Linked DNA regions of Desulfosporosinus acidiphilus SJ4. The protein of the gene in region 1 binds, or shares a complex with, the protein of each later gene. Links are inferred from orthologs where the notes say so. Each region holds a gene or a part of one and is shown in the gene's direction. Other genes may lie near its edges.

Region 1 (8,433 bases):
GTATCGGTTTTGTAACCGTGACGAGTGTGGACGTAGCTAATGACTTAGCCCATGCTAAAGTTTATGTCAGTGTTATGGGCAGTGAAGAGGATGGAAAAGTGTCTTTAGATATTCTTAACAGAGCTGCCGGCTTTTTTAGGAGTGAGATTGGGAAACGTATTCGTTTGCGGCATGTACCTGCTATTGTTTTCGTCAACGATCCTTCGATTCAACATGGTGCCCATATTGCCAAGTTATTGCGTGATGTTGGCGCTGCGGATGATATAGACAAGGATGAAACACATGACTGAGCATTCATTAACGAAAGAAATTATAGAAGTTCTGAGAAAAGCGCCGTCGGTGGCGCTTTTCTCCCATGTCTCGCCGGATGGAGACTGCCTGGGATCTATGTTGGCCCTGGGGCTTGCCTTGGAAACAATGGGCAAGAAGGTTGCCTTTTTTAATCCGGATCGTGTTCCTGAAGCTTTGACCTTTTTGCCGGGTTCTGATCGTATTCAGCAATTACTGCCGAATCCTTTGCCGGAAGTTTTAGTCTTTACGGACTGTACAGACTTAAAACGTGTGACTTTAACCCCCGGTAATTTAGGGGACAGTATTGTTGTAAATATTGATCATCATATTTCCAATCAGAGATTCGGCAAGTTTAATTGGGTTGATGACAAGGCCAGCGCCTGCGCCGAAGTTTGTCTGACCCTGATCAAACAATTAGGTGTACTCATGGACAAAGATATAGCGACGAATCTCTATACCGGCATTGTAACTGATTCGGGATGTTTTCAATACAGTAATACGACAGCCAATACTCATCGCTTGACAGCAGAACTTATTGAGACGGGCTTAGATCTAACAATGATCCATCACCACCTTTTCGACCAAAAACCTCTTGCTCAAGTTAAGCTTCTGCAAGCTGCCTTAAATACTTTGGAGCTTTATGCTGATGGTCAGTTGGCGGTAATGACCTTAACCCTCGAGGACTTTCGGCAAAGCGGAGCTGTTCAGGAACATAGTGAGGGACTGGTTAATCATGCTCGAAGCATTCAAGGGGTTGAAGCTGCTGTTCTGCTCAAAGAAGTGGGCCCCCAAGAGATCAAGGGCGGTTTTCGCTCGAACTTGTGGTTTGATGTCAACAAGGTTGCCGCACAATTTGGCGGTGGGGGGCATAAGCGGGCTGCGGGATGTACCATGAAGGTTTCACTAACCGAGGCCAAGAAACAGGTTATCAGAGCCATAGAGGAGGGGTTAATTGTTGGACGGGCTCATTAACGTCCTCAAACCACCGGGTATGACTTCTGCTGATGTTGTGGGCTGGCTGCGTAAAACTCTTAAGACCAAAAAAATTGGCCATACCGGTACTCTGGATCCCGGAGTTGTAGGAGTCTTGCCAATTTGTGTAGGAAAAGGAACTCGACTTGCTGAATATATTACTGGGCAAGGGAAAACCTATCTAGCCGAGGTTACCTTTGGGATTGCCACCGACACCCAAGATTCTTTCGGGCAAAGAATCTTTGAACAAAAGCCTCAATTGCAGCGAACTGAAGTTGAGGAAGCCTTAAGGAAATTTGCCGGGAACGTTTCACAAATTCCCCCTATGTATTCGGCGGTACGCAAAGAAGGCAGGCACTTATATGAATATGCCCGGCAGGGATTTTCTGTCGAGCGTGAGGCGCGTGAAGTCACAATATCCAAGATTGAGCTGAAGAAATGGTATGATGAAGAATTTCCGAGGGCCTTACTGCATATTGAATGTTCCAAAGGGACTTATATTCGAACGTTATGTCATGACTTAGGTGAGGCTTTAGGCTGTGGGGCGTATATGTCCTTTTTGCTGCGAGTTCGTTCGGGACCCTTTGAAATTCTAAGCAGCTGGACTCTTGAGGAGATAGAGGAAGTTGTTCAAAAGGATTCGTTTCCCTTTTTACTGCCTCTAACAACCGGCATCGATCTTCCGAAGGTATATTTAACAACCGCCCGAGCTAAGGCTTTTCGCAATGGGTTATCAACTAAGAGAGAGTTGGTTCGAACGTCAAGTCCTGTTTCAGATTCTCAGGTTCAAGTGCTTGAGGGGGATATGCTGATCGGCATCGGAATGTGGCGTGAGAATTCTCTCGTCCCTTATAAAGTTATTGGATGATTTAGGAGGTCAGAAATCCGTGCAAGTTCGAACAAGTATGCCAATAAATAATGAACCATGCGTGTTGGCATTAGGAAACTTTGATGGAGTACACCTTGGACATCGTCGCTTGCTTGAACATGGATTGAGACAAGCCGAAGAATTAGGGGTAGACCTTAGCGTTTTGCTCTTTGAGCCGCATCCCTTAAAAGTTTTGCATCCCGAGCGAGGAATTCAGCTGCTTACAACCAATCAAGAACGTTTAAATTATTTTGAGAAGATTGGGGTAGATACTGTATTTCTTATTCCCTTTACCCGCGAGATGGCGGATACTTCTCCGGAGGACTTCGTTGAGAAGATTCTCATTCCTCTGGGAGCTGTTCGTGTGGTGGTGGGATTTAATTATTCCTTTGGTGCTCAAGGTAAGGGAACTCCGGAATTAATTCAGTTATTGGGTAAAAAACATGGATTTGGTGTCAGCGTTCTCCAAGCCCAGATGCTTGAGGGAAGGGTTATTTCTTCGAGCAGTATTCGCAAAGCTCTGCTCCAGGGAGATATCCCTTTGGCATTTTCTTTACTGGGGCGATCACCTAGTTTAAGCGGAACTGTGATTCATGGGGAAGAACGAGGACGATTATTAGGTTTTCCAACAGCAAACATTCTTCCTGCTGAGGATTTACTAATTCCCAAGCGAGGCGTCTATGCCGTTTGGTCAACAATTGATGACCGTTGTGTATCGGGCATGATGAACATTGGTATGAAGCCGACATTTCATGATATGTATGGTATAAGTGTTGAAGTTAATTACTTTGATTACGACGGAGACTTATATGGCCGCGAATTAACAGTTCACATTAAGGAACGTTTGCGTGACGAACGTAAATTCAATGGTATTAACGAACTATTGCTTCAATTAAAGACCGATAAAATGAAAGCGGAGAGTCTGCTTAAAGAGTGTCTTTAAGCCCGTATCCTAAAGTAATTGCCCTAATACTATATGAACTTTACAAAAGCCATAGAACCATGTATACTTAAAGACTGTGGAACCACTGACTCGGCTTATACGAATCTCCGACGATGAGCTGGGCAGCAGGGAATATTAAATATTGGAGGAAACTAACATGATGACACCTGAGAGAAAACAAGAGATTATACTTAAGTATGCTCAACACGAAGGCGATACAGGCTCACCGGAAGTACAAATCGCCCTCCTCACAGAGCGGATTGCCTATTTGACAGAACATTTTAAGACTCATAAAAAAGACCATCATTCACGTCGTGGCCTCTTTAAGATGGTAGGTTCCAGACGTTCGCTCTTAAACTACCTTAAGAAAGTTGACTTTGAGCGTTATCGTAATATTATTACCTCACTCGGTCTGAGAAGATAATAATGGTATCACGAACAGAAGTGGATCTAATGATCCACTTCTTTTTAACGTTATTATATTAAAGAGTGCCCTTGAATTAGCGAATAATTAAGAGATATTCCAATATGAAGAGTTTTTTTTGCAAATTGCAGGAAATACTAATAATATGTCGAAGAGGAAACAAGTTAAAAAGGATTGAAAGTTTTAAGGAGGTTCCATTGTGAAACAGGAAGTATTTGAAAAGTCAATCTCCGTCGGTGGGCGAACGATGACTTTCCAAACCGGAAAAATCGGTAAACAGGCGGGGGGCGCAATTTTTCTTCGTTATGGAGATACGGTGGTTTCTGCTTTTGCTACCTGCAGTTCAGCGCCCAGGGAAGGTATTGACTTTTTTCCCTTGACGGTAGAGTTTGAAGAGCGGATGTATGCTGCTGGGAAAATTCCGGGTGGATTCATTAAGCGTGAAGGCAGAGCCAGTGAAAAGGCTACATTATCAGCCCGTTTAATAGATCGTCCTATTCGTCCATTATTTCCGGAAGGGTTTCGAAATGATGTTCAAGTGGTAGCAACAGTTATGTCCGTCGATCAAGACTGTGCCACGGATATCACAGCGATTAATGCCGCATCAGCGGCCCTGGCTGTCTCAAATGTTCCTTTTGAGGGACCTATCGCAGCGGTTACTGTCGGACTCGTGGATGGGGAATTTATTATTAACCCTACAATTGAACAGAGCGGCAAGAGTCAGATGCACCTGACGGTAGCAGGAACCCAAGAAGCGGTTATGATGGTTGAAGCAGGTGCTCAAGAAGTCGCTGAAGATTTAATGCTGGAAGCGATCATGTTCGGTCATCAAGAAATCAAAACGATTGCCAAGTTTATAGCTGATTATCGTGAAGAAGCTCTGGCTTTGGGATTAGCAAAAGAAAAAATTGAAGTGCACTTTGAAAAAATCCCTGACGCGATGGTTGAAGCGGTTAAAGCCTATGCTTATAATAAATTAGATGCAGCGGTGCGGGTGGAAGAGAAAAAGGCTCGGGAAAATGCCATCGATGCCGTTAAAGCTGATGCCTTGAATTATTTTGAGGCTGAGTTTCCGGATGATATGAAGACGGTCGGAACCATTTTAGAGGACATGGTGCATTTAATCGTTCGCCGCTTAATTACTGATGAACATATCCGACCCGATGGGCGTGCAGTTGACGAAGTGCGGCCGCTCAGCATAGAAGTGGGTCTTTTACCCCGTACTCATGGGTCAGGACTTTTTACACGAGGTCAAACTCAAGTGTTGACGGTTGCCACCCTCGGAGCTGCCGGCGATGAACAAATCTTGGACGGATTAGGCCTCGAACGCTCAAAACGTTACATACATCACTATAATTTCCCGCCCTACAGTGTGGGAGAAATACGGCCTATGCGAGGACCCGGCCGCAGAGAGATTGGCCATGGCGCTCTTGCGGAAAGAGCTCTTGTTCCTGTCTTGCCGGATGAAAATGAATTTCCCTATACGATTCGCCTGGTATCGGAAGTATTAGAATCCAACGGCTCCAGTTCTATGGCCTCAGTTTGCGGTAGTACTCTCTCGCTGATGGATGCAGGCGTACCTATTACTGCACCGGTAGCCGGGGTAGCCATGGGACTCATTAAAGAAGGGGATAATTTCGCAATTCTCACGGATATCCAGGGCTTAGAAGATCATTTTGGAGATATGGATTTCAAAGTTGCAGGAACGACTAAGGGAGTTACTGCCTTGCAAATGGATATAAAGATCAAAGGAGTTTCCCGTGAAGTCCTAGCTCAGGGTTTGAAACAGGCCAAAGCAGGTCGTCTTTTTATCCTTGATAAAATGCTGGCTGTTTTAGATAAACCTCGCCCGCAGCTCTCAGTCTATGCTCCGAGAATTATTACGACATCAATTCATCCTGATAAAATACGCGATGTCATTGGACCAGGAGGAAAAACCATCAAGAAGATCATCGATGAGACGGGTGTTAAAATTGATATTGAAGATGACGGCCGCGTCTTTATCTCTTCCCTTGAAGGAGAAGGCGGCGAACAAGCTTTAAAAATTATTGAATCTTTAACTCAAGACGTTGAAGTCGGTAAAATCTACAAAGGGAAGGTTACCCGGGTCATGGATTTCGGAGCTTTTGTTGAGGTTATTCCCGGAGTCCTAGGTTTAAGCGGTAAAGAAGGTCTGGTGCATATTTCTCAGCTCTCTTCGGAACGGGTGGAAAAAGTTGAAGATGTCGTCAAGGTTGGGGATGAAATTACGGTGAAAGCTACGGCCATTGATAAACAGGGACGCTTAAATCTTTCCCGTAAAGAGGCCATGGCCAGCACTAGAAAAGAGCCTCCCGTAAATCCCGCGAAATAACGTTAATATTTTTTCAATGACCAGTCTGTAAGTTCCCCCCCAAGCATAAATTTAGGGAAGGGGGGAAGCTAATGTTCATTAACTTAAAAATCTCGCGACGAATTCTCTCGTTAGGCGGGATTTTCTTTCTATTATTCGTTGGTATATTGCTGGAACACAAGATGGTGCTTACCGGTGTTCGCAGTTCCAAACCTGTGGAGCAGATCAGTACCGAAGAGAAAGTCATTGCCCTGACCATCAATGTTGATTGGGGCGAAGAGTTTATTCCGGCAATTTTAGACGTTTTAGATAAAGAAAACGCTAAGGCGACGTTCTTTGTGACAGGCCGATGGGCTAAGAAAAATCCCGAATTGTTAAAACGGATAGCGAGTCGAGGACATGAAATTGAAAATCATGGGTATTCACATCCCCATCCAGATAATCTATCCGTTGGAGCAAATCAGGAAGAGATCAAGAAAACAGAAAGCATTATTCAGGGGATTATTGGCAAAAGGACCCACTTCTATGCACCGCCTTATGGGGAAAAGGGGGCTTCAGGCTTACGAGCTGCAGATTTATTAGGTTACCAGACAATTTTGTGGACGTTAGATACGGTGGATTGGCGGGAAGACAGTACCCCGGAAGTTATTGTCCAACGTATTGTTAATCCTGCTGTGAGGTTCGGCATCAGACCGAAAAAAAATGGGGCTATAGTCCTGATCCATCCAAAATTGAATACTGTGAAGGCCTTACCAATCATCTTAAGTCAGTTGACGCGTGATGGATTTGCGTTTCAAACACTCGATGCACTAATAACATTTGATCAGATCGGAAATACTACCTCACGATGAACTTAAAAGTTGAGGTGGTTCGATGATCAGTAGAAAGTGGACGCGTGCTTGGGCCTGCGTCCTTCTTTGTACCGTAGGTTTTACTTGGTTTGGGATAAAGCCTGTGGATGCAGCTCAGTCAAATCAAGCGGTTAAATCGTTAAAATCGACTAAAACGTCCCGTCCCCAACCACGCTTAAAACGGAAGATTCCGGCAAAACCTTCGGTTCCCCCGGAATCTTCCGTTCCAGAGCAAGGTCCTGGCAAGATTAGTGCAGATGCAGCTGTTCTTATGGATGTTAAGACAGGTGATGTTCTTTTCGGAAAACAGGAAAATAAACCTCGACCGCCCGCCAGTACGACTAAGATAATGACCGCGATTTTGGGGTTGGAACTTGGCAGTTCGGACGAAGTGGTTACGGTCAGTCAAAAAGCTGCTAATGTTGGTGAAGCAACATTGCATCTTGACCCAGGTGAGAAAATCAATCTTTATGAACTCATTACCGGAGCCTTAGTTAAATCGGGAAATGATGCCTGTGTGGCGATTGCAGAGCATATTGCGGGAAGTGAACAACAATTTGTTCATTTCATGAATATGAAAGCCTTAGCCTTGGGAGCGCAAAACACCCATTTTGGAAATACCAACGGGTTACCCCTTAAAGATCATTATTCTACGGCCTATGACCTTGCCCTTATGGCTCGTCATGGCTTATCTATACCTCAATTCGCCTCAATTACACGTCAAAAAGAAACGGAGATTCATTTTCTGGAACCTGACGTTATTATGGATTTACGTAACACCAATAAACTGCTATGGAACTATCCTTATGCAGATGGTGTCAAAACCGGAACTACCACGGCAGCGGGCAAATGCCTTGTTGCTTCGGCGACTAAAGACGGTCGCCAACTCTTAGTGGTTGTACTCAAAGCTCCTGACCGGTTTGGGGATGCTAAGAAATTATTGGAGTGGGGGTTTAACAATACTGAAATTGTACGTTTGGCGAATGCCGGACAGGCTATTGGGGAATTTACTAAGTCCAAGGATCCTGTTCAGGTATTTACGGAAACTCCGGTAGAAGTTAGCATTCCTAAAGTTGAACATTCGAAACTCCAAACCCATATTGTATGGGAAAAGAATGGAGATCTTCCAATAAAGGCAGGAGAGAGACTGGGGCGCTGGGAAGTCTGGCTGGGCAAACAAAAAGTAGGCAGTGTTCCTTTGCTGAGTGAGTGTGATGTAGCTAAGAATCACTCGTTGTAAAGTTTCTATTCCTTTGGGAAATAGGGGAGTGAATTAATTGTATCAAAAGATGGTGTTACCAAACGGAGTTAGAATTATTACGGAAGAAATTGAACATGTAAGATCAGCTGCCATTGGAATTTGGGTCGGAGCGGGATCAAGAGATGAACGGACAGGATATGAGGGTATATCTCATTTTATTGAGCACATGTTTTTTAAAGGCACTGAACATAGGAATGCCCGTGCTTTGGCAGAGTCGCTGGAAGCAGTGGGCGGTCAATTAAATGCCTTCACCACAAAAGAATATACGTGCTACTACGCCAAGATTCTCGATGAAGATCTGGACCTGGCTATTGATGTTTTGAGTGATATGTTTTTTAGCTCACTCTTTGATGAAAAGGAAATTGAAAAAGAAAAAAACGTGGTTATTGAAGAAATAAAAATGTATGAGGATTCTCCGGATGAATTGATTCATGATATTTTTTCCGAACAAGTCTGGAATGATAATCCTTTAGGCAAACCGATTTTAGGAA
Region 2 (5,600 bases), 460 kb from region 1 along the record:
TGTAAAGGTGCTAAACAATGGTCTTCCGCTAAGAACATTTGTAACGGCCAACTGTACACGGAAGTGGCCTCTAAACCAATAACCAGCCGGTCCTCATTCTCTTTATTACAGGCTTCAGAGAGATATCGGGCAACTTGCTCACAACCAGGCTGATCATTCAAAACCCTTAGCCTTTTAACTGGTTCATTACCACGCTCATCTAAGATTCGCACTTTAAAATCACTGGAACTCACATCTATACCGACAAATAAACTCAAGTAAAATCACCTCACTTTCCGAGTCGAAGAATTTGTAAGATTAACGTTGGGACCAGGCACCACAACAGGTCAACAACCTCGCCGAATCAGCACTTGTCTTAAAAAGACCTCGGATCCAACCGATCTGCTACCATCGGAGGGGTTCCCTTTAAGCTGTGCAACCTTCGAGTTAAAAGTTCAAATTGTGGGCTGGCAGTCAGACTTAATAAGAGGTCATAGCCTCAAGGAGTGAAAGGCCTTACCAGAACGAACCTCACGGTATCATTTTGCCTGAAACCCCAACAAACTTAAATACTTTTTTGTTGTCAAAGAACGACTTAAGGAATCATTACTCAGGTATTCCTTATCCTGAGCCTGTGGACAGTGCCAGCCTATGGAAAAGCCCTTATGGGTCTATCTTAAAAGAGCTTTCCCTCAGGCTTTGGACAAGTCGAATTTGAAGTGTGCTTTGGGGTTGACTTGTCCACACTGCCCACAGGCACGACGACTGCATGGGGTATGCGTTATTCTGCGCGCATCTTGTTGATGATGACCAACCAACTGAATTTCCAGTTTTCTTTGGTCATTTAAATACCCCACGTTCCATTAGTTTTTTGGACTCGTGGGGCAGGAACTAAATTAATTATACGAGGAGTGATCCGATGGCAGGGGAGATTCAGAGGATCGGGGTACTTACAAGCGGAGGAGATGCCCCAGGCATGAATGCAGCTGTACGGGCAGTTGTTCGTAAAGGGATTTTTCATGGCTTAACAATTTTCGGTATTCATCGAGGTTATGAAGGACTCATTCATGGAGAACTACAAGAAATGAGTATAGGTTCTGTTGCTGATATCGTACTAAGGGGAGGAACTGTCCTAAAAACTGCCCGCTCGGAAGAAATGAAAACTCCGGCGGGACAGAAAAAGGCTTTTGAGCAACTCCAAAAACGCCAGATCGATGCTCTAGTTGTTATAGGCGGAGATGGTTCCTTTAGAGGTGCACAGACTCTAGCTGCTCAAGGAGTTCGGATTATCGGAATTCCGGGTACCATCGATAATGATATTGCCGGAACGGATTTAACGATTGGGTTTGATACCGCAGTTAATACCGTGGTTGATGCCGTAAGTAAAATTCGCGATACGGCTTCTTCCCACGATCGGACATTTATCGTAGAGGTTATGGGCAGAAATTGCGGGAATATTGCTTTACAGGCAGGGTTGGCTTGTGGTGCAGAGTCCATTTTAGTGCCTGAGATCCCTTATGATTTAGATGAAATCAGCAATAAATTAAAAAGGGGTCACCAGCGGGGGAAAAATCATAGTATTATCCTTGTTTCAGAAGGGGTTGGCAGTGCTTTCAAAGTTGGTGAAGAATTGCGGGCCCGCTCAGGGTTTGAGACCCGGATCACAGTTCTTGGTCACTTGCAGCGCGGAGGAAATCCCAGTGCACTTGACGCCGTGATTGCTGCGGCCATGGGAGGAAAGGCAGTCCAGAGCCTTTTAGATCAAGAGACAAATCGTATGACAGCCTATATTAATCAAACGGTAATTTCCCGTCCTCTCGACGATGCTTATGGCACACGGCGCCCCTTAAATCGCGAACTTTATGATTTAGCCAATGAGTTGTCAATTTAACCAATGCTTAAATTTTACTGGAGAGATGAGGTTTTATGATTCCGATGGAAACATCTAAGCTAATTATAGATTATACGGGGATGATGGTTTCGGAGCAAAACTCCAAGGGCTTTGCTAAAGAAGATTTACTAGGGCTGCAATCTAAATTAGACGAGGCCCAGACTAATTTACACGCCCTCAGAGATTCAGGAAAACTGGACTTCTCGCTGCTTTTGCCAGAGATGCTGGCTCAGCTTCCCGAATTATGCGCCTATGCCGACGAAGTTGCTGCAAAATTCGAGAATTTTGTGGTGCTTGGTATCGGCGGGTCAGCCCTTGGACCTTTAGCGGTGCAGCAAGCCTTAAATCACTATTATTACAACGAATTGCTTCCAGATCAACGATCAAACCGGCCGCGATTTTATGTATTGGATAATATAGATCCGGTACGCTTTAAGGAGTTGGGGCAAGTTCTCGATCCCCGAAAAACTCTTTATAATGTTATTTCCAAATCAGGAAACACCTCGGAAACAATGGCCCAGTTTCTTATTGTACGAGATTACTTGCGCCATTTCTGCGGAGAAAGCTATGCTGATCATATTGTGGTTACAACAGATCAACAAAAGGGCAACCTTTTACCGATTGCTCTCAAGGAAGGATTTAAACGGTTTGTTATTCCCTCGGGAATTGGAGGACGCTTTTCCGAATTGACTCCCGTTGGCTTACTGGCAGCGGCAATTTGTGGAATTGATGTGGAACAACTTTTAGCGGGAGCTCTTGAGATGGATCGGCGGATCAGAGAGACGAAAGGAGTCTTTGCTAATCCGGCACAATTGAAGTCAGCCTTATCTTATTTGTCCTGGCAAAAGGGAAAAAAGATCTCAGTGTTTATGCCCTATGTGGATGGTTTGAAGACAATGGCTGATTGGTATGCTCAATTGTGGGCTGAGAGTTTGGGGAAACGTTATGACCGGACAGGCAAGGCGGTTTCTTTGGGGCAAACGCCTGTGAAAGCCCTTGGTGTGACAGATCAGCATTCTCAGGTGCAATTATATGCTGAGGGACCCGATGACAAAGTGATCACCTTTTTAACTCTGGAAGAATTTAAAGATACTCAAGGAATTCCCGTGGATTCAGCGCTGCCGGAAGACATTCAATTTTTGGGAGGGAAAACGTTAGAGGAACTTTTATTTGCTGAGCAAAAAGCTACGGAATATGCTTTAACCTTAGCTGGACGCCAACATCAAAAAATTATTCTCTCAGCATTAACTCCTTTCAATATTGGCCAATTGCTCCTCCTTTTGGAATGGGAGACAGCCTATATGGGCGAATTGTTCAATATTAACGCCTTTGACCAGCCGGGGGTTGAGGAAGGTAAAAACGGAACCTATGGTTTAATGGGGCGTGCAGGCTATGAGGCCAAAAAGCAAGCAATCAAAGAGTTTGGTCAAGAAAGGCATCTTTTAGAGTAATCAACTAACTCCCCTTAACCTTCACCTATCCCAGGATATGTGGAGGTTTTATTATGTCTATTTTCGGAAGGATTTTCTCAAGAAAGGTCGAATTTATCCCAAAAGAGGTGAAACAATGGAACCAATTTTTGCCTTGGACATTGGAACCCGTATGGTCATGGGATTGGTGATGACGAAACACAAAGATCACGGGTATGAAATTTTAGCCAGTGCCTCAACCGAACACCGTCAACGTGCTATGTATGACGGGCAGGTCCATGATGTCAACGAAGTGGCACGGGCTGTAACCGCTGTTAAAGAGACTTTAGAAAAAAAGCTGGAGGTCAGTTTAAAACATGTCGCCGTTGCTGCGGCAGGCAGGGCTCTGCGGACGGAAGTCGCTGCTGCGGAATATACGGAGTTGCTGCCTGTCCGGTGGGAACGAGAAACTATCTTGGCTCTGGAATTAGAAGCCGTTCATAAAGCTCTGCGACAACTTAAATCATCCGCAGAAGATGACTCAGAACAATATCATTGTGTTGGTTATAGCACTATCGCCAGCTGGAATGAAGGAGAGGAAATTTCTAATCTCATAGGCCAGAGAGGAAAACGCGCTCAAGTCAAGGTGATAGCAACATTTCTCCCCAGAACAGTAGTTGACGGCTTAATATCTGTTCTGAGCAAAGTTGGCTTAGAAATGACCAGTCTAACCTTAGAACCTATTGCGGCTGGGCAAGCAGCGATACCTCAGAACATGCGGCGACTTAACCTGGCACTTGTTGATGTGGGAGCTGGTACGGCAGATATTGCTCTGACGCGAGAGGGATCCTTCTTTGCCTATGGAATGGTGCCCATGGCAGGGGATGAGGTGACAGAAGCGATTTGCGAGCATTTCCTTCTTGATTTCCAAGTGGGTGAAAAAATTAAGCGGGAAATAAATATTAAATCCCAACTGAAGTTTTCGGATTTTTTAGGAACTAAGGTGGTTGTTTCCAAAGATGACGTATTATCTGTCATTGAACCTGTTGTTCGCAGACTTGCCCAAAATATTGCCCAAGAGATTATTAAACTTAATCAAAAGGTACCGCAAGGAGTCATACTTATTGGGGGAGGAAGTTTAACTCCTCTGCTTCCTCAAATGTTATCCGAGCTTTTGGATATTGCTCAAAAACGGGTAGGGGTTCAAGTTCGCGAACGCTTAACGGATATTTACGGAGAAAAAAGTCTTAAGGGGCCTGAGAGCATTACTCCCATGGGAATTGGAATTTCCGCACTAGAAGAGACAGGACTTCAGTACTATACGGTAACTGTCAATCAAATGCCGATACCGATCTTTGAAATACAATTAACGACGGTAGCAGAGGCCTTGCTTGCCGCAGGCATATCTCCTCGTTCCTTTGTAGGAAAACCGGGGGCTGCTTTTACCTATGAATGGAATCACGAAATGCGAATGATCAAGGGAACAATGGGTCGTCCCGCTCAATTGAGTGTGAACTCTCAACCAGGTCGATTTGATCAAACCCTGAATCAAGGAGACATTATTGAGTTTATACCCGGCATTCCCGGTGAAGATGCTGAGGTTACGATTGGCGAAATCCTTCCCCCCTCTGAACATAAATTGATTTCCTGGAATGGGAGGCGGGAAGATTATTTTCCCCAAGTTTTTCTGGACGGCACTCTCTTAAACTTCAGCGACAAAATCCGTGATGGCTATAAGTTGACGTATATTTCTAATGAAGACCTGCAAGATTTATTAGATCAAAAAAGCCTGCAAAATGAGCAAATTCCTGCCCAAGAGACGTTAACGATTAAAATTAATGGAGAATTTCAAACGATTATTCTCAAACGGCAGATGTTAGTCAATGGCTGCTCTATCAAGGACAACTGTCCGATTCATGAGGGAGACATTGTTGAAGTTCGCCTGGAACAGAAAACAGTGGGGCAGTTAAACCTTCAGCCAAGGCCCCTTATTTTTACTGTCAATGGAGAAGAAATTGAGTATCCTGCCCAGAATGTTGAAATCTCATTTCACGGTAAGCCAGTGGCCGAAAGTGACCTGCTCGAAGATGGAATGGATTTGAGAGTTACAGGTCATAAGAAGATGCTAATTCTCTCTGATCTCTTGCCCTATGTCAAATTTCCTGACGAGATGCCAAAAGGTGCCTCTTTAAAACTTCGTGTAAATGGGCAGATGGCTGAGTTTACGACGGTTTTGCACCCGGGTGACCGAGTGACGGCTATTTTTGAGTAAAGAAATTAGGGAAAAAGAATACTTGACAATCTAGCCAGAGGCCATAAAA
Region 3 (5,683 bases), 340 kb from region 1 along the record:
AACACGCCTTACGGAAAAGGGATATGAAAACCAAGAAATTGAGAAAGTCATTGCCAAATTGACAGATTACGGTTACCTCAATGACCAAGAACTTGCCCTAAACTATTCTAAGAGTCGTCTTAAACGATATTCGCGCCGCCGCGTCATCTCTGACATGAAAAACCGCGGAATTGCAGGCACTTTAATTGAGCAAGTCTTACAGGAAGTATACTCCGGTGATGAGGAATCAAAACTCTGTTTAGCTTTGGCTCAAAGATGGTGGGCACAAGAGGAACAACGCTGGGAAGAAAAGACGTCTAAAGATCCGGACAAAAAGTCCCCGCCGGTTGAATTATGGGTACGGCAAAGAGTAGCTAGGAAACTTTTACAGCGAGGGTATCCTTCAGAGATGGTAAGAAATGTTATCATGGAAATGCGAATAGAATCGTCTCATTTAGGACAAGCTTGACAATAATAGCAAATGATATTAAAATCTTAGCAGAGACCTGTCTCTGTTAAGATTTAACCTTTATGGTTTTCTTATAGATTTCGTGGTAGTCATTCTTAATATTGTTTTTTGACTAACGAGAGTTGTAGGAAGCGGGGGAAGTCTGGAAAACTCCCGTATTAAAGGTTGCTTAAGAGACTGGTTTGAAGCCAGTTTTTTTTATTTAATTGTTAAATTTTGAATTTTTACAAACAAGGAGGTGTAAATGTTGCTTGAAATAGTTATTACAGGTTTGATTGCCATAATAGTTGGCTTAGGTTTAGGAGCCTTAGTTGGCTGGCATATTCGCAGAAATACTGCCGAAAAAGTTATTGGTACCGCTGAAGAAGAGGCAAAACGTATTGTTGAAAATGCACTTTCGACTGCAGAAAGCAAAAAACGAGAATCAATTATTGCTGCCAAAGAAGAAGCTATGCATATTCACAATGAGGTGGAAAAAGAAACTCGCGAGCGTCGGAATGAACTCCAGCGCTTGGAACGACGATTATTGCAAAAAGAAGAGAGTTTAGACCGTAAAATTGAGTCTATCGAACGAAAAGAAGAAAATATGCATCGCCGGGAAAGTGAAGTTGATTCCCTCAAAGAAGAGCTGAATTTACTTGTGGAAAAAGAGCAAGCTGAGTTAGAGCGCTTATCAGGGATGACTTCGGAAGAAGCTAAGCAGCTTCTTCTCAAAAGAGTTGAAGAAGAGGTTCGCTATGAATCAGCGATCATGATTAAGGAAATTGAGACTCGCGCCAAAGAGGAAGCAGAAAAGAGGGCTAAAAACGTCATTTCTCTGGCTATTCAGCGGTGTGCCGCTGATCATGTGGCTGAGACTACAGTATCAGTCGTAGCATTACCGAGTGATGAAATGAAAGGGCGAATCATTGGACGTGAGGGACGCAATATTCGAACATTGGAGACATTAACCGGAATCGATCTTATTATTGATGATACACCTGAGGCGGTTATTCTGTCTGGTTTTGATCCCATTCGCCGTGAGGTAGCACGTATTGCTCTGGAGAAATTAATTGCTGATGGCCGCATCCATCCTGCTCGTATTGAAGAGATGGTTGAAAAGGCTCAAAAAGAAGTGGAACAGAAAATACGTGAAGAAGGAGAGCAAGCTACCTTTGAGACTGGGGTTCATGGGTTGCATCCGGAATTGGTACGATTACTTGGCCGATTGAAATTCCGTACCAGTTATGGTCAAAATGTGTTAAAGCATTCCACTGAAGTTTCTCATCTGGCGGGACTTATGGCTGCCGAATTAGGGATAGACATTCAATTAGCAAAACGCGCGGGACTTCTGCATGATATCGGTAAAGCAGTGGATCATGATTTAGAAGGAACCCACGTTCAAATCGGTGTTGACCTTGCTAGAAAATATAAAGAATCCAGCGATGTTATCCATGCTATTGAAGCTCATCATAATGATGTAGAAGCCAAAAGTTTAGTTGCTGTATTAGTGGCAGCGGCTGATGCAGTTTCGGCTGCTCGCCCTGGTGCTCGACGTGAGACTTTAGAAACGTATATTAAACGCCTGCAAAAACTTGAGGAGATTGCCGAGAGTTTTGAGGGAGTGGAAAAATGCTTTGCTATTCAAGCTGGTCGGGAAGTTCGAATTATTGTCAAACCCGACAAGATTGATGATGTTCTGGCACCACGTGTTGCACGTGAGATCAGTAAGCGAATTGAAGAAGAACTTGAGTATCCGGGACAAATTAAAGTTGTAGTGATTCGCGAGACAAGGGCCGTTGATTTTGCTAAGTAAAACGTTTAATTCTGATCAGGCGTCTAGATAGACGCCTGATTTTTTTTTATATTATCAGAAAGTACAACTTTTGGTTAAATACTGCAAGAAGAGCTCATTCGTGCGAAGACTGTGTCTTCGTCTTCTGGCATAAGTGCAACTAACCTGCCGCTTTCGCCGGAGGCATAGCGCCGGCTAAGTTTTCTTCACTATCAGCCCCCCATGTTAATACGCAGCACTGGTGGATGATGGAAAACAGGCGTTCACTCAGCACTCCGAGGCTCGCCCACTTGCTTGCGCGTGAGCTGTCTTCAGCGGGCAAGTATTCTTTGGGGATAGCAGACTCCAGCAGTGTGGATTAACCGAGTGTCCCCGAAGCCAAAGACGGCGAGAAGAGAATTACGAATGTTGCAGGAGTTTGGTTTCTTATGACGAATAATTCTCATGATAGGTCAGAGCAACAGAGAGGATTGACAAGGGTGCCGAATAATATTCCGAGAGATATAAAATATGTTACAGATGGAGTCGATTTACTAACTTCAATTTTAACGAGATATCCTGAATTAGGAGCTGTACATTATTGGTGTGAGCGGCAGGCTCTTAAGTTTACGTTTATGTTTAAGCAAGCCATTGATGTTGAATCAATTCAGGGAATTCTACGCCCTGCTTTAGAGTTCTATCATCATTTAGAACGACGAAAAATCCGTGTTTTTGACATAAGCTGCCGAAGTGAGGAAAATATTGGCGTTTTACATGTAGTTCGCGATATTGAAAGCGTGAGTCAAAGGGAAGTTGGACTAATGATTGAGTTGTTAAGGCGAAACTATATAGAAGAGATGATATATGATGAGCCTTATTTACCGGAAGAGGAATTAGAAGTTCAAGAGGAAGTAATTAACCAAATGCTCACTTCGCTTAAACACATGGACCTTGATAAGAATGTTATAGCTTTGAGAGATGAGGGACGTGTCTTAGTATTTAATAATTAACGGCTCAAAACTTTCGCATTCATCCAATCGTGAGACTCCTGCTTCTATAAGTGGGAGTGACCCCGTTCTCTAAGAATAATAACGGCATTTCAGGGGAGTTTAATTGAGGAGAAAAAGGGAAAAAGTATTAGAGTATATAATAAAGACATTTAGATAGGTTTGAAGTGGGGGGAACGCTTTGCGTATACTTTTTGTTGGGGATATAGTCGGTAAACCAGGTAGGGAAGCGATTAAAAGGTTTTTAAAACCGCTTCAGCTTGAATATAATATAGATGTAACAATAGCTAATGCAGAAAATGCTGCATCAGGAAAAGGAATAACCAAAGACATAGCGGAAGAACTTTTTGATTACGGAATTCATTTTTTTACAATGGGGAATCACGTATGGGATAATCGTGATATTATGAATTTTATTGATTATGAGACAAAAATGGTACGACCGGCAAATTATCCTGTCGGGGCCCCGGGGCGGGGATACGGAATAATAAGAGCTAAGGGTTGCAAAATTGGCGTTCTAAACCTTTCAGGACGGGTATTTATGACACCGTTAGATGATCCTTTCAGTGGGGCTATCCGTTGGATTAACCAACTAAAGCAAGAGACTCCCATCATCCTAATAGATATCCATGCTGAGGCAACCTCAGAAAAAGTGGCTTTAGGATGGTTTCTTGATGGAAAAGTCAGTGCCGTTGTTGGAACCCATACTCATATACAGACCGCTGATTTCAGGGTGCTTCCCCAGGGAACCGCTTATATCACGGATGTGGGCATGACAGGCCCAAGAGATTCTGTATTAGGAATAAAAAAAGAGATTATTATCAATCGATTTTTAACTCAACTGCCAGCTAAGTTCGAGTTGGCAACAGGACCTATCCAAATCAATGCTGTGGTGATTGATATCGATGAAAGCACCGGCAAGGCACGCAAAATTGAAGCGATTCAGCGCTGCTTTGAATCATAAAGTAATTTTATATAAAAATCAGAAAACTTAGTTAAAAAAAGAGGATTTCCTCCTTAAGCTCTCGAATACATATTTAAAGATGTGGTAATACCTGTAAATGAATTCGAGCAGGAGGATGAATTATGGATGTATTAAAAGTTTCAGCAAAATCAAGTCCCAATGCCGTAGCTGGAGCGCTTGCCGGGGTTCTGCGAGAGAGTGGAGGAGCTGAATTGCAGGCTATCGGAGCAGGGGCTCTGAATCAAGCGGTAAAGGCTGTTGCTATTGCACGTGGTTTTGTGGCGCCTAGTGGGGTCGATCTTGTTTGTATTCCGGCTTTTACAGATGTTGTCATCGATGGGGAAGAAAGGACAGCCATTAAGTTGATTGTTCAGCCGCGCTAGGATAATTTGAAGCACCTGTTTGTGAGTACAAGCAAACAGGTGTTTATTTATGTGAATTTATAGTAAAGTCCTTCGGTAATATGTCAAGACCCTAAGTGAGTCAATTTTTCAGTAAGTTAGTTATCCGTTGGCAAAAAAGGCAATAAAAAACCCTCTTATTCCCAAAATGAAATGGAAACAAGTTACAAAAATGGGACTTCAATTCTCGTAGTTCATGCTTAGTTTGCAATCCCCCTATTGCCATGTGGCATATAGATTTGGTTGCTGCGTAGCAGAGCATCAACCATACGGACGAGTTTGCGTGCAGTAAGCACGAGAGCACGGCGATGATGGTGAGTCTTACTTTCCGAGAATTTACGTTGGTAGAAGGCTTTGTACTCTGGTTCCTTTTGGCGTACTAGGTTAGCAGCCTGGATGATATAACTTCGCAAGTAGGTGTTGCCGGTTCGAGTTAAGGGCGTGTCATCGGCTGTAAAATCACCGGACTGGTGAGAACGCCAGGTTAGCCCAATAAACTTTGCTAAGGCTCCTTCATTCGGAAAACGGCGGATGTCTCCAATCTCAGCAATAATACCAGCTGAAAGCACAGGGCCAATACCGGGAATGGTAATGAGCGTATTAGGGAAATGCCTGATTTCAGCTTCGATCGCCTTATCGATTTTCTTGACCTGTTTCTCTAAAGTGTGGATGGTTTCGATGCTCGTGGCTAGGATAAGGTTAATGGGTTGCAATAGGCTTCCACGTAGTCGATGGGCCTTGCGAGCGGCTTCCTTCAACTCTCTGGCTTTGGCTTCCGGATCCTCGAAATGACTTCTTCCTTTCTCCATGAGGAAATCAATCAGTTCATCAAGCGGTCGAGCCGCAACCTCTTCTGGAGAAAAAAACTCAAGTGTCAAGGATTCAGAAGTAACGCTGAAAGTATTACTAAAAACCGTACCTTGGGCAAGAGTGCTAAACTTTAAGAACAAGTTCGTGAGGAAATAATTCTTCTCTCTGGAGATCATCTCGATCAGATGACAACGAAAGCGAGTGAGTCGCTGTAACGGTAAGTAGCGGAAATCGACCTGAGAGCCCTCCGGGAGCCGGCCGAAGCGTAAACGTTCGGCAATGACCCAGGCATCAATCCAG

Evidence for each region. Proteins that work in one complex are often made in the same cells at the same time.
Region 2: DESACI_RS16865 (region 1) and pfkA share a complex: the UniProt entries of both Bacillus subtilis proteins name them as parts of the possible RNA degradosome complex. The link is inferred for Desulfosporosinus acidiphilus SJ4 from one-to-one orthologs.
Region 3: DESACI_RS16865 (region 1) and rny share a complex: the UniProt entries of both Bacillus subtilis proteins name them as parts of the possible RNA degradosome complex. The link is inferred for Desulfosporosinus acidiphilus SJ4 from one-to-one orthologs.

What each region holds. Positions count from the first base shown.
Region 1 is NC_018068.1:3,685,912-3,694,344, reverse strand. What follows is about bases 3,276-6,274. They hold DESACI_RS16865 (polyribonucleotide nucleotidyltransferase), read left to right. Parts: upstream 3,276-3,697; coding sequence 3,698-5,851; downstream 5,852-6,274. Other genes in these bases: DESACI_RS16860 (polysaccharide deacetylase family protein), read left to right, coding at 5,923-6,274; rpsO (30S ribosomal protein S15), read left to right, coding at 3,276-3,498. Also shown: 30S ribosome-binding factor RbfA, read left to right, coding at 1-290; DESACI_RS16885 (DHH family phosphoesterase), read left to right, coding at 283-1,263; tRNA pseudouridine(55) synthase TruB, read left to right, coding at 1,247-2,131; DESACI_RS16875 (bifunctional riboflavin kinase/FAD synthetase), read left to right, coding at 2,151-3,074; more of rpsO, read left to right, coding at 3,232-3,275; more of DESACI_RS16860, read left to right, coding at 6,275-6,681; DESACI_RS16855 (D-alanyl-D-alanine carboxypeptidase family protein), read left to right, coding at 6,704-7,921; DESACI_RS16850 (M16 family metallopeptidase), read left to right, coding at 7,959-8,433. UniProt on the Bacillus subtilis protein: Involved in mRNA degradation. Catalyzes the phosphorolysis of single-stranded polyribonucleotides processively in the 3'- to 5'-direction. Necessary for competence development in Bacillus subtilis.
Region 2 is NC_018068.1:3,229,250-3,234,849, reverse strand. The notes cover bases 1-2,884. They hold pfkA (6-phosphofructokinase), read left to right. Parts: upstream 1-898; coding sequence 899-1,870; downstream 1,871-2,884. Other genes in these bases: DESACI_RS14685 (glucose-6-phosphate isomerase), read left to right, coding at 1,906-2,884; DESACI_RS14695 (IS110 family RNA-guided transposase), read right to left, coding at 1-257. Outside these bases: more of DESACI_RS14685, read left to right, coding at 2,885-3,321; DESACI_RS14680 (cell division protein FtsA), read left to right, coding at 3,437-5,551. UniProt on the Bacillus subtilis protein: Catalyzes the phosphorylation of D-fructose 6-phosphate to fructose 1,6-bisphosphate by ATP, the first committing step of glycolysis.
Region 3 is NC_018068.1:3,345,282-3,350,964, reverse strand. Bases 1-2,967 are described here. They hold rny (ribonuclease Y), read left to right. Parts: upstream 1-692; coding sequence 693-2,243; downstream 2,244-2,967. Other genes in these bases: DESACI_RS15275 (hypothetical protein), read left to right, coding at 2,651-2,967; DESACI_RS15285 (regulatory protein RecX), read left to right, coding at 1-448. Outside these bases: more of DESACI_RS15275, read left to right, coding at 2,968-3,211; DESACI_RS15270 (TIGR00282 family metallophosphoesterase), read left to right, coding at 3,390-4,172; DESACI_RS15265 (stage V sporulation protein S), read left to right, coding at 4,295-4,555; DESACI_RS15260 (IS110 family RNA-guided transposase), read right to left, coding at 4,774-5,683. UniProt on the Bacillus subtilis protein: Endoribonuclease that initiates mRNA decay. Initiates the decay of all SAM-dependent riboswitches, such as yitJ riboswitch. Involved in processing of the gapA operon mRNA, it cleaves between cggR and gapA.